3 regions of the Phosphitispora fastidiosa genome follow, and region 2 is predicted to be linked to each of the others. Evidence: riboswitches for the same ligand, from Rfam matches in the RefSeq annotation. Region 2 holds a riboswitch; each other region holds the start of a gene.

Region 1 (4,332 bases), on a different contig from region 2:
AATTAATTATATACTTTCTTAACAAATATTTCAAGTATAATTGTTTTAATTTGCTATGTGTTTAACCTCTCTTTGATCAAGACACAAAAAAAAGACCGCATCGTGTGCGGTCGCTTCAGAAAAAAGGAGGTTCGAGGAATGTTTAATAGACTTCCTGGGTTTTCTTATGGGTGGTTCCAAAAATCCCTGCATCCTGGTCAAATACCTTCCAGACTGTATCCATGGTGACCCATCTATCGCCAATCCGGACCTCGTTCCAGGCGTGCCCGTACCAGGTTCCCCCGGTCCCGGCCTCTCCGATTACGGTCCTGGCTTCAATCCCTTCGGCCCGGCACATTGCGGTAACCAGGTTTGCGTAGTCCCGGCACAGCCCTTTTTGGGTCTGTAGAGCCTTCACAGCGCCGTCATTATCATAAAATTCACCGCGGCGAAACTTGTCCATGTCATAAACCATGTTTTTGCTGACCCACTGGAAAATGGCTTTGGTCCTGCTGTAGTCATCCCCGGCTTGTCCTACTATCTGCCGCGCTTTATTGGTTATTACTGGGTTATTGCTTTCAATCCCCCATGAAGGGAGCAGATATCTCTTATCACCGTTGTCAGTGTTCTCAATCTGTGCTCTGGCCAGCGAATCATACGCAATCGTACCGGCCTGACCCGGTTTTACCAGGTTGAAATCCACCCGGTATGTGCCTTGTCCAAATCTCAGGTATACAGCCCCGGCAACCGTATTGCCAACTTTAGGGTAATAGTAGTAGGTCTGGTCATCACCCAGAACAGTCCTGACAATTATTCCTGTATATTTTTCGGTAACAGTACCCTGGAAACCGAACCAGGTATCAAAGCTGTTACTAGCCAGTGTCACCGAATTACCTTCGGTGTAAGGGGAAAACCATCTGATGTTTGCCTCCCCGGCAAATGCTGTCGGAGCAAATGTAGTGATAAGAATAATAGCAGTTGAGATTATCAGAATCCTTCTAAGCAGCCTGAAATCTTTCACGGCCAAAACCTCCTTCGGTAACCCGGCTATCTGGAATATCCAGACCCGTGGCTTTGCGTCCCCACCTCTCGATGGGTTTGCCTTTATCGGGAGTGACAGTGTTTCCAATCTGGAAAAACTCTTCATTTCCCAATATAGTTTTGGTGAGTATTCACTTTGGTAAACAATTAAGCCTGTCTCCGGGTTCCGGAAACAGGCCATGAAATAAACACTGCCTAAATATAACTCCCCGGTAACCCGGCTATCTGGAGTTACCCAGACCCGTGGCTTTGCGTCCCCACCTCTCGATGGGTTTGCCATTATCAGAATGAGTTGTTAAATTATTTTCATTTTTATTATACACCTGTATTTTAAATAGCGCAAGAGTTTTTGTTTAATTTTGTCAAATCTTTGTCAGATTTTGTTGAAATGCAGCATTACAGCAGCTACTCCCCATTTCCAACAGCAATCTCCTTCATGAAATCACTACCCCCCACCAGTTCCTTCAGGTATGCCGCAAACGGCCCTCCCAAGTCAGTGCGGGCCAGGGCGAATTCAACAGTTGCTTTCAGAAAACCCATTTTATCACCCACATCATAGCGCTTTCCTTGAAATACATGGGCATACATCGGCTTTTGTCCTGCCAGAACCTTGAGGGCATCTGTAAGCTGAATCTCACCACCTGCTCCAGGAGTAGTGTTTTCCAGGAGTTCAAAGATCTCAGGTTCTATTATGTACCGGCCAAGTACCGCAATGTTGGACGGCGAAACCTCAACAGCAGGCTTTTCCACCAGGCTGTGTACTTTCACTGTCTGTATGCTGTCATCCCCTTCGGGGTCAACAATACCGTATTTGTTTACTTCCTTTTTGGCTACCCTTTGTACCCCAAGGACAGTGCCGCCTTTTTCTTCATATACGTCCATAAGCTGTTTCAGGCAGGGCTTTTCACTGACAATAACATCATCACCCAGCAGGACGGCAAACGGTTCATTACCGATAAACTTCCGGGCACAATATACCGCATGCCCCAAACCGCGCGGGAACTTTTGACGAACATAGTGAATATCCACCATTTCAGAAATATCCCGGACCAGGTTAAGCAGTCTGGTATTCCCCTTTTGTTCCAGGAGAAGCTCTAGCTCCAGAGTGTGGTCAAAGTGGTCCTCTATTGCCCGCTTACTGCGACCCGTAATTATCAGGATATCCTCTATCCCCGAGTTCACTGCTTCCTCCACAATATACTGGATTGTCGGTTTATCAACTATTGGCAGCATTTCCTTGGGCTGGGCCTTGGTTGCCGGAAGAAACCGTGTCCCCAGTCCGGCAGCCGGAATAATAGCCTTACGAATCTTTTTCAAAACAATCACCCCCAAAACATAATGGTATCAGCTTTGCTAACAGCTTTTAAAACAGCTTATTGCATGGTCATTTGCCTAATACTCCCAGTTGAAGTCCGGAAGCCCCGCCCGGAGGATCCTTTCCTTTAAATCACCGGTTATAAAAGCCAAACCTTCCGGTGTCCTGGCCTCACACCTGGCTACCAGAGCCGGTTGGGTATTGGAGGCCCTTACCAGACCCCAGCCATCGGGATAGATTATCCTGACCCCATCAACAGTGATTGCATCATAAACCCTAAGGACCTGCTCCCGTATTTTCTCAACAATGCCAAACTTGATCTCATCAGGGCAGTCAATTCTGGTCTCAGCCGTGCTGTAATACTGCGGCAGGTCACCCAGCAAGCTGGACAGGTTTTCATCAGCATGTGACAGGGTTCGCAGCAACCGCCCGGTGGCATAAAAAGCATCATCAAAACCATAATACTCATCAGCAAAAAACATATGTCCCGACATCTCCCCGGTAAACAGGGCATTAAGTTCCTTCATCTTAGCCTTAATCAGTGAATGGCCCGTCTTGTAAAAGTATGGCCTGCCACCCAGCCTCTCTATTTCGTCCACCAGAGCTTGGGAGCATTTAACCTCTATAATGGCCTGCTGCCCGGGATTTTTCCGAAGAATCTCCCTCCAATAGAGCACCATCAGCTTATCACCCCAGATAACCTCTCCGGTATCATCAACCACACCGATTCTGTCAGCATCTCCGTCATAAGCCACACCAACCTCGGCCTGCTGTTTTTTTATTTCTTCCACCAGGTAGGTAAGGTTCTCTCTCTTCACCGGGTCTGGGTGGTGATTGGGGAAATTTCCGTCAGGCTCACAGAAAAGGGGAATTACCTCACACCCCAAAGATGTCAGGAATTTTTCGATATACATGCTGGCAGCGCCGTTGCCGGCATCTGCCACCACCTTCAACCTGCGGGGTCCAAGTTGAATTTTGGAAGACAGCATTTCAAGGTATGTTTCAGAGATATCAGCTCCGGTTACGCTGCCTATGCGTCCGGTTCCAATGATAGCGTCCTCCTCAATGATCCTCTTTATCTGCTGTATGTCCGCACCATAAATTGTTGATTTTCCACACGCCATTTTCATCCCGTTAAACTCCCCGGGGTTATGGCTGCCGGTAATCATAATTCCTCCGTCAAAATCCATATGATGCAGCCCGAAATAAAACATCGGGGAGGTCACTATGCCAATATCAACAATATCCAGACCTACAGAGGAAAGCCCCTTGATGAGGTCTTCCCGGATAACCGGTGTCGACAGGCGGACATCACCACCGATCAGAACCTTGTCAACTCCCCTGCCCAGAACAAAGGTGCCATAGGCCTGTCCTATTTTGTGTACCACCGGCGGGGTCAGTTCTGTTGCAGCAATACCCCGAATGTCGTATTCGCGGAATATCGCAGGATTAATATGCATCTTTGGTCCTCCTGTACATTTATGTAATAACAAATAAGTAATTGTACAAGCACCTGTAAAATTCCTGCCTGGGTTGGTAAAACCACATATGGAGATATTTACCACTAGAAAAGCGCGCATATTTCAGTTCCCTATGCGCGCTCTTTCCTGTAGCACAAAAAAAGAGCGCAATCAGCGCCCTTTGATCGGTTCAGCTTCTGCTTTAGTGGGTGGAGCCAACTTTAGCTTTTGGCTAAACCAAAACTGTCATGTGTTTAACTATTGATTTATTCTATATATATTATACGCCAATTCCTTTAATTTTTTAAGGTTTGTAAAATTAAAATTTTTAAAACAATTTGTAAATTTTCTATTAACAAACTAAAACAGGATGCCATATATGCAGCATCCTGCCTGACTATTTGCTCTTTGCTCATTTAAATCAATGTCCACTGATAAATTTGGTTTGAGGTTCTAATTTCTGATCACCATATTTAACGGCAGCCGTATAGTATGTATCCAGTTTTACCGGGTATTTTTCGGCATCAAACATCAGCC
Region 2 (4,332 bases):
TGCCAGCGGCGTACATAACAAGGATATTGCCAGCCACCTTTTTATCAGTGAGAAAACGGTGAAAAATCATATTACGAGCATCTTCAGGAAACTGAACGTAGAAGACAGGACCCAGGCGGTAATATCTGCAGTTAAATTGAAGCTAGTCAGTCTTTAGGCGGCAAATGCAATAACAGGGTGAAATAAATTTATAGTGAAAAAAATTTATAGTGAAGGAAAATTATTTTCTAAGAAAAAATTAGAAAAAAGTGTGGACAAGTTTGGTAAAATATAGTATTATAAAATAAATTAGTTGTGTGAATTTAATATAGCATCTCTGTCGATAATAGCAAAACCGCCGAAAGACGGTGACGCAAAGCTATGGGTCTAAGGTGTCTGACACTATGACTGCCAAGCTGCCGAAAAAGAGCCGGGGTAACTATACCTTTCTCTTGACTGCAGTTTGGAGAAAGGTTTTTGTTCTTTCCACTGCCTTTAATAGTTCGGTTCCCAAAATAATAAAGGGGGACGCCCCTGTTTATCACTTATCTGATTAGCGGCTGAGACCTTTCTTTCATAAGATGGTGTGAGGAATAATCTTATGAGAGGTGAAAACAATGCACCTTGGCTGGTTAATTGGGGCAACCGTACTGTTAATTGTTATATATTGTTTCACAATTTATACACGGACGGTGGTGATGTGCAAGAAGTCAGGGAACAGTAAAGGTTTTCAAAAGACAAGTTTGGTATTGATGGTGAGGAATCAGGAAGGCATTATCGAAGGCCTGGTACGTGAAATTTTTGCATACGGCTATCTTATTCCAATTGAGGTTGTGGTTTTTGATTTTGGGTCTGCCGATAAGACCGGCCTGATTCTGGAACGGCTGGCAAGGGACTACCCGGGTCTAAGGTTTTTTGCCTGCTGTGGGGAAGAAAAAGGTGTCCCCAAAAAGGTAATGGATTTGTGTCACAGTGATATTGTTTATTGTTTTAATTTGACGAGTTCGGTAAACTACAGTTTGATTATCAGAACGGTTGAGTCGATACTGGGGGGTACTAAAATGAGTTTATATAGGACCACGGTCCTATATAAAAATAAGACCCAGGGTCGATGTACAGTTAGTAGAAATGTGTTAAAATAAAACTGAAAATGATACCTTCAGTGAAAAAGGCAAAGCCGTTGAAAGACGGCGGCGCAAAGCCATGGGTCTAAGGTGGTAACACTATGATCGCCAGGCTGCCAAAGGGGGGAGTGTATAAAAAGCAACCCTTCTCTACAGGCAGTGTGGAGAAGGGTTTTATGTTTTGGTTAAAACAAGGACGGAATAAATCAAAAAAAATTGAGGGAGGTAATAATTATGTTATCAATGGTTAAAAGATTGTGGAGTGAAGAAAGAGGCCAAGGCATGACCGAGTACGGACTGATTTTGGCGCTAATTGTAATTGGTGTTATCGCTGTTTTAATTACCATGGGCGACACTCTGATAGAAAAATTTACAGCAATCAGTGATGGCCTGAACGGAACTGCACCGACTCCTTAAGATAATTTGTACCGGGGCGGTGGACAATCCACTGCCCCATCCTCTATTCAACGGTGACGTAAAGGTATGGGCCCAAAGTGAAATATTACTATGGTACCGCTGCCGGGATGGAGTGGTCATAAAGAAGATATGGTTACGTGTATTAAAAATGACAGGCCCTACTTTTTCAGCAAGTAGGGCCTGTTTTCGAAAAGGGTTGATGCCATTGACAGTTCAGGTTACCAACCTGATAGATATTGCTGTAGCAGCTATTGTAATAATATCTGTTTACACGGACCTAAAGGAACGAAAAATTTACAATGTAGTAATATTGTCCGGGGTGCTTGCCGGGCTGTTGCTTAATTTACTGAATGACGGTAGCAGTGGTGTCCTATTCAGCCTGAAGGGCCTGGGAGCAGGTATGGCTTTGCTTTTTATTCCCTTTGTGCTCGGCGGGTTTGGGGCAGGGGATGTAAAGCTGCTTGGTGCCATAGGGGCAATGAAAGGAACAGTATTTGTATGCAAGGCGTTTTTGGCTACCGGGATTGCAGGGGGGGTTCTGGCTGTCTGTGTATTGATTAAGCAGAAAAGGTTGTTTGCAACACTAAAACGTATCGGAACAAGTTTTTTAGTCTTAGTTACCAGTGTTTTTAAAGTGAATACCCTGAAAAACCTGGATAAAGCCGAATTCCACGAATCCCTGCCATACGGCTTAGCAATTGGAATTGGTACGTTGGCAGCGTACCTGGTGGGGTGATGAAAATGTTATGGTTCCATGATTTTCGTAGAAATCAGCGGGGCCAGGCCGTTGTAGAAATGGCTTTGGTACTGCCAATTCTTCTTATGTTGATTTTTGGTATTGTAGAGTTTGGTCGTATATTGAATACCTACATGATAGTAACAAATCTATCACGTGAAGGAGCCAGAGAAGGCGCTGTAGGGGGAACCGATACGGAAATTGTTAATGCTGTGGAAAGCGGTACTAATGCTGATCAGTTTGATACTGCTTCCATGGGCATAGCAATTGATCCCCCGGCCACCTTGAGTGGAAGACCACGGGGTAGTGCCGTTAAGGTTACTGTGTCATATCCAGTGGATATAATTGCTCCAATAATTGGACCGATTATAGGAGACCCTTTTGTTGTTACCTCCCAGACAACTATGCGAGTGGAGGGGTGACGGTATGGATATGTTCAGAAGGATGATAACCGGGGAAAATGGAAATGTTGTCGTTATTTCTGCGATAATATTCACAGTGCTGCTGGGGTTTGTAGCGCTGGCGGTTGATGGAGGGCTCCTTTATCTGGAATTCACCAGGGTGGCCCGTGGAGCTGATGCCGCTGCTTTGGCGGGTGCCCAGGAACTGCCTGATACTGTAAAGGCTGCGGCCCGGGTGTCAGAGTATCTTCAAAAAAACAGTATTAATGCTAATGAGCCTGACAATCTTGTTATTGCTTTTTCGCCCAACAACAGGGAAATTACGGTAAAGATACAAAAACCTGTACAACTTCATTTTGCAAAAGTGTTAGGTTTAGATAGGGCCAATGTAGATGGAGCAGCCGCTGCCCAAATTTCTCCTGTGTCAAAAATAAGTGGGCTGATTCCCCTTGGGATCGATGAAAGCTTGCTTCCTCTGGAACATGGACACCAATATATTATTAAGGTCGGTAATCCAAGCACAGGATGGACAGGAATTATGGAATATCCGGGTCAATCAGGAAAAGATGACTATAAGGAGGCAGCTCTAAATGGTTATGATGGTTTGGTGGCTATTAATGATATTGTAGGGAAAGCTCCCGGAAATGCCACCGGGCCTACTATTGAAGGTATTCAGACGCGAATTGACCAAATCATTGAATCTTGGAGTGATTACAATCCGGACAGCCCACGGATAGTATTAATTCCTGTTTATCGTAACCTTGGCGTCCTTCCCAATGAAGGTGTCCAGATTGTTGGTTTTGCCAGTGTTTTCCTGGAGAAGGTTGTCGGGCACGGGCTGGAAAACGATGTTTATGTGAGATATGTCAATTATACGGTATCTGGGGAAACGGATGATTCTATTACCGGATCGTATTTAAACAGCGTCAAACTTATTGGTTGATTGTGGGTTCCATGTATCATTGTTTCGGCAAACCTCTTTTGCTGGGGCCCTCATCAGATTTGGTGAGATGAAAAGAGGTGTTCAAAAATGCAAAACTTAATAAGCAGATTTTTTAACAATGAAGAGGGACAGGTAGTTGTCATCATAGCTGTTGCCTTTACCGTACTGCTAGGTTTTGTCGGGCTGGCTGTAGATACCGGGGTAATGTACCTGGAACACAACCGCCTTGTCAGGGCGGCAGATGCTGCCGCCCTGGCAGGGGCCCAGGAACTGCCGGCTAATCCCATAATGGCAGAGGAGATAGCTGAAGAATATGCAGGCAAGAATGGCATCGATCCTGAACAGTTAAGTGTTGATATCAGTGACGACAAAAAAACTATCGCAGTTTCTGTTGGTAAAACCGTTAGCCTTGTCTTTGCGAAGGTTTTTGGTTATGAGTCCCGTCAGGTAAGTACTGAGGTCAGCGCCAAGGTGGCTCCTGTGAAGAGTCTTCGCGGAGCGGTCCCTTTTTCTGTAAAAGAGCAGATATTTAATTACGGTGATCCTTATGTATTAAAAGAAGGGGCCAGTGGGCCGGATTCTGACGGGGCCAGGTGGTGCGGCTGGTTTGGCGCACTTGACTTTACAGGCGGTGGTGGCGGTGCCAGGGAATATGAAGATATGATTGCACAGGGTTTTCCCGGAGAAATTTCAATAGGGGATATTATTAATATTGAACCGGGAAACATGGCC
Region 3 (4,332 bases), on a different contig from region 2:
ACTTCCTCCGGGAGATATCAGGAATTGCTTGGTTGCTCTGGCAGATAAGGAGACCCTGATGGAAGACCTGTTTCAGCACCGGTTTTCCAATGGTTACGGTCTGGCAGGTCACAGCATGGGGAACCTGCTGCTGACAGCGATGACTCAGGTTGTGGGTGATTTTGGGACAGCAGTGAGGGAGATGAGCAAGGTCTTGGCTGTCAGGGGTCAGGTTTTACCTGCTACCCTGAAGAACTGCTGCCTCTGTGCTGAACTTGAGGATGGCAGTATTATTGAGGGTGAATCAAAGATTCCGCGTACAGGCAAAAAGATCAAACGGGTATTTCTTAAGCCTGGCGACTGTGAGCCTGTCCCGGAAGCATTCCGGGCCATAGCAGATGCAGACCTGATCATACTGGGTCCGGGAAGCCTGTATACCAGTGTTATCCCGAACCTTTTGATACGGGGCATGGCTGATGCAATAGCCGCTTCACCGGCAGTGACGGTTTATGCCTGCAATATTATGACACAGCCGGGTGAAACTGAAGGTTACACGGCAGCGGACCATATTAGGGCGATTCACCGCCATGCCGGGTCAGGATTGATTGATTATGCTATTGTCAATGTCCAGGAAATTCCCCGGAAGCTGCTGCGAAAATATCAAAGGGACGGCGCGGTGCCGGTTAAGGCTGACCTGCGGCAGATAGAAGAAATGAAAGTAAAGCCTGTTAAAGAGGACCTGGTTTTTGAGAGTGACTTGGTGCGGCATGACCCGGTAAAACTGGCAGAATCGGTGATGGGCCTTGTCGGTAAGTTAGGACTGGGTCAGGAGAAATCCCTGCTGCAGGGCTTTTTCCTGGTAAAGCAGAAGGTAAAAGGAATGTAGACATTACTAAAACACGACATTTTTTTTGAAAAAAGAAGGGAATTAGACGCGTTTTGTCGAAAAAACAAACACGAGCTTTGAGTCATAATTAAGTAGGAGCGCCTACTATTGAGAGTAGGATCTCTTGTTCCGGCATCTGTTAGTACCATCCGGTACCGATACTGTATGGTACAGGGATGTCTTTTGTTTTTTTTAAGAAGGTGTTGCCTGCGCCGGCCACCCCGGAAGACGTGGAGGAGATCTGGTGTCAAACCGACCTGACTGCACTTATGCCCGACATATACTGTTGAGTGAAACCAAAAAGATCTGTAAGGAACTGTTTGGAAAGGGTCCTGAGAAAGTCAGGTTGCGTATTGCGGGTGATGTTGTAGTTATTGAACTTTTTTGTTTCCTGCGAGCTTCCGAAATCCAACTGATAGGACAGCAGCCACAAAAGGCCGGTCTTGTTAAAGCATACCGGCAGGCAGTATTTGAATGTATGAAAGAAGAAGTGGAACAAAGAGTGGAGAATGTACTGGGCTGTAAAATAATAAGGCATTTATATGAAATAGATGTGCCGGCAAATTTCGCGATAAATGTGTTAATACTGGACGAACCATTTTAAAAGTAAATAAAATGCTTGAAAAAGGTAAACCTGCTAAAGGCAGGGGCACAAAGCCAAGGGTCTAAGGCAGTCATCTCCTGGAGGATAACTGCTTGGCGGAAAGGCTTATATTTTGGGAAGCGCAGCCTGAATGGCTGAAATTCTCAGTTGACATCTATGGTTCCAATCGGTCCGAAAAACGGACTGCATGGTATCTATGGATGTCTTTTGCTATTTTTGATAGGTATAAATCAGTTTGGCGGGAGGTGAGCAGACGTTCCAGAGTAACGGATTACTCTGCAGAAAAGGCTGTACTAATTTACAGGGAGGTTGGAAGAATGAAGAAAAAAGGCTTAGTGAAACTTAAAATCAGTACCAAACTTGTTGGCAGTTTTCTGGTTGTATTGCTTTTAACGGCTTTTATCGGGGTAGTGGGGATAATGCAGGCAGACCAGATTAACGGAAATGCCACCGAAATAAGTGACAACTGGATGCGCAAGACCAGGATTGTTGGTGAGCTAAACGGCTATAACGCGGATTACCGAATTTATATAGTCCAATACGCCTTCTCGGCTTACCGCGGGGATGTTAATAGCACTGCGGGGTATAAAACGCAAATTGATAAAAGTGTTCAGGATTTTGAAGCAAAAATTTCTGAGATCGAAGGTCTCGTGACAACAGAAGATGGAAAAAAGGTGTTTGCTGATATCAATTCAACCTGGAAGGAGATGCTGGAGACTGATGCCCGCCTCATGGAACTTGTTACTGTCGGTAGGAACGCTGAGGCACTGGCCCTTCTGGAGGGTGAGTCAAGGGCGAGGTATGATGCCGGCAACAAGGTATTGGATGACTTCGCCGTATTAAACAGGCAGGAAACCGATGCACTTGTATCCAGTAATAAAAGCGCTTATGACATAGGAAGAAATACCAGCATTATTACCATTTTTATTGCCCTGGCGGTGGGATTGTTACTGGCTGTATTCATGGCCAGAAGTATATCAAAACCTGTTACCCAGATGGCCAGGGTTGCCCTAAAACTTGCTGACGGGGATCTCACTGTAGAGGAACTGCGTGTCAAATCCAGAGATGAAATCAGGGACCTGGCAGAATCATTTAATAAAATGGTCAGGAATCTCAGGGAACTTATACAGGGGATTAATACCACCAGTGAATCTGTTGCTGCTACCAGTGAGGAACTTTCTTCCAACGGTGAGGAGGCTACTAAGGCAACTCAACAGGTTGCCAAGGCCATTGAGCAGATAGCTATGGGCGCAGGGGAACAGTCCAGAAGCGTTACTGATACCGTTAAGGTTGTGGAACAGGTATCTCAGGCTATCGAACAGATAGCATCAGGCGCCCAGGAACAGAGCAGAAGTGTGGTTAATACTACGTCTATGGTTAATGAGATGACCGACAAAATTGAACAGATGGCACGGGGAATGGATAAGGTAAAAAGTTCCTCAAAGCAGAACGGGGAAGTGGCTTCTGCAGGGGGACATGCTGTGGAGAAAACTGTTAAAGGTATGCTGGGGGTAAAAGGAGCAGTTTTTGAGACTGCCCAAAGAATAAATGAGTTAGGTGAACAGTCCCAGAAGATAGGGGAAATTATCGAGGTAATTGATGATATTGCCGAGCAGACCAACCTGCTGGCCTTGAATGCTGCTATTGAAGCTGCCAGGGCCGGTGAACACGGAAAAGGGTTTGCGGTAGTTGCCGACGAAGTGCGGAAACTGGCTGAAAGGTCAGGTAAAGCTACAAAGGAAATTGCTCAATTGATAACCAGCATTCAGCAGGGTACTGAGGTAGCGGTAGAGTCCATGCAGGTAGGTACCCGGGAAGTAGAGGAAGGGGTTACACTTGCTGAAGAGGCCGGCAGTTCCCTGAAAGAAATAGTTGACGGGGTAGAAACCGCAGATGAGCAGGTAAACCGTATTATGAGCCTTATCAAGGAGATTCTCTCCTCCAGCCGGGAGGTTTCAGAGGTTGTTAACAATGTCGCTGCAATAACAGAAGAAAATACAGCAGCAACTGAACAGATGGCTGCATCCGCAGAGCAGGTAAATTCTGCAATGCAGAGTATTGCTTCTGTCTCCGAGGAAAGTGCTGCCGCTTCCGAAGAAGTATCCGCTTCTACCGAGGAACTTAATGCCTCTGTGGAAGAGATTTCGTCATCATCTGAACAACTGGCTAAAATGGCCCAGGAACTTCAGGATATGGTGGCCCAGTTTAAAGTGTAATATGCAGGATTTGGAGGTGAGGTAATGGAGTACAATACATCAGAAGGAAAACAGTATGTTGTGTTCAGACTGAGTATGGAAGTCTTTGGCTTGGAGATAAACAGGGTAAAGGAGATAATTATTTACCAGGAATATACTAATATACCTGGTGCCGGTGAATTGGTGGAAGGGGTGATAAACCTCAGAGGTCATGTTATCCCGATCTTTAACCTAAGAAAAAAGTTTGGTTTTCCGCAAAAGGATAGGACTGGAAATACCCGAATTGTAGTGGTGGAAGCAAATAATAATACAGTAGGGTTAGTAGTGGATAGCGTGTCAGAGGTGTTGGCAATACCCGGAAGTTTGATAGAAGAGCCATCGGCCATGCTGTCATCAGGACTCGATGCAAATTTCATTACCGGAATAGCTAAGATTGACAAAAGACTTGTTATTGTTCTTGACCTGGAGAAAGTCGTTAGTATTGATATTGACTAGAGTCTAGCACCGGACGCGGTTTAAGTATACATAAATATATCAAGCCGCTATCTCCGATATTTTGAACAGATAACCGCCTTAGGGTGGTTATCTGTTTTAGGTTATCGGGAAGAGTCCCTGCGGCAGGAAAATGAAGGTAAATTGCTACTTTTTTAAATATTTATTAACAAATA

What was found. Region 2 has a riboswitch for cyclic di-GMP ahead of Ga0451573_RS15625 (Flp family type IVb pilin). Riboswitches for the same ligand answer to the same signal wherever they lie in the genome.
Region 1: it holds a riboswitch for cyclic di-GMP, as region 2 does, so the genes downstream of both, Ga0451573_RS02820 (transglutaminase-like domain-containing protein) here and Ga0451573_RS15625 (Flp family type IVb pilin) in region 2, are expected to answer to the same signal.
Region 3: it holds a riboswitch for cyclic di-GMP, as region 2 does, so the genes downstream of both, Ga0451573_RS05845 (methyl-accepting chemotaxis protein) here and Ga0451573_RS15625 (Flp family type IVb pilin) in region 2, are expected to answer to the same signal.

The regions. Positions count from the first base shown of each region.
Region 1 covers NZ_JAHHUL010000002.1:93,534-97,865, forward strand. The annotation lists gene Ga0451573_RS02820 (transglutaminase-like domain-containing protein) at 143-1,000, opposite strand; cyclic di-GMP riboswitch class I at 1,014-1,092, opposite strand; cyclic di-GMP riboswitch class I at 1,229-1,308, opposite strand; gene galU (UTP--glucose-1-phosphate uridylyltransferase GalU) at 1,426-2,337, opposite strand; gene Ga0451573_RS02830 (phosphomannomutase/phosphoglucomutase) at 2,413-3,795, opposite strand; gene Ga0451573_RS02835 (hypothetical protein) at 4,217-4,332, opposite strand, start outside.
Region 2 covers NZ_JAHHUL010000019.1:83,006-87,337, forward strand. The annotation lists gene Ga0451573_RS15615 (response regulator) at 1-157, shown strand, start outside; cyclic di-GMP riboswitch class I at 318-403, shown strand; gene Ga0451573_RS15620 (glycosyltransferase family protein) at 597-1,121, shown strand; cyclic di-GMP riboswitch class I at 1,140-1,224, shown strand; gene Ga0451573_RS15625 (Flp family type IVb pilin) at 1,338-1,520, shown strand; gene Ga0451573_RS15630 (A24 family peptidase) at 1,726-2,256, shown strand; gene Ga0451573_RS15635 (TadE/TadG family type IV pilus assembly protein) at 2,262-2,678, shown strand; gene Ga0451573_RS15640 (pilus assembly protein TadG-related protein) at 2,683-3,600, shown strand; gene Ga0451573_RS15645 (pilus assembly protein TadG-related protein) at 3,688-4,332, shown strand, end outside.
Region 3 covers NZ_JAHHUL010000004.1:106,065-110,396, reverse strand. The annotation lists gene Ga0451573_RS05855 (gluconeogenesis factor YvcK family protein) at 1-865, shown strand, start outside; gene Ga0451573_RS05850 (Na-translocating system protein MpsC family protein) at 1,110-1,469, shown strand; cyclic di-GMP riboswitch class I at 1,483-1,569, shown strand; gene Ga0451573_RS05845 (methyl-accepting chemotaxis protein) at 1,562-3,685, shown strand; gene Ga0451573_RS05840 (chemotaxis protein CheW) at 3,710-4,159, shown strand.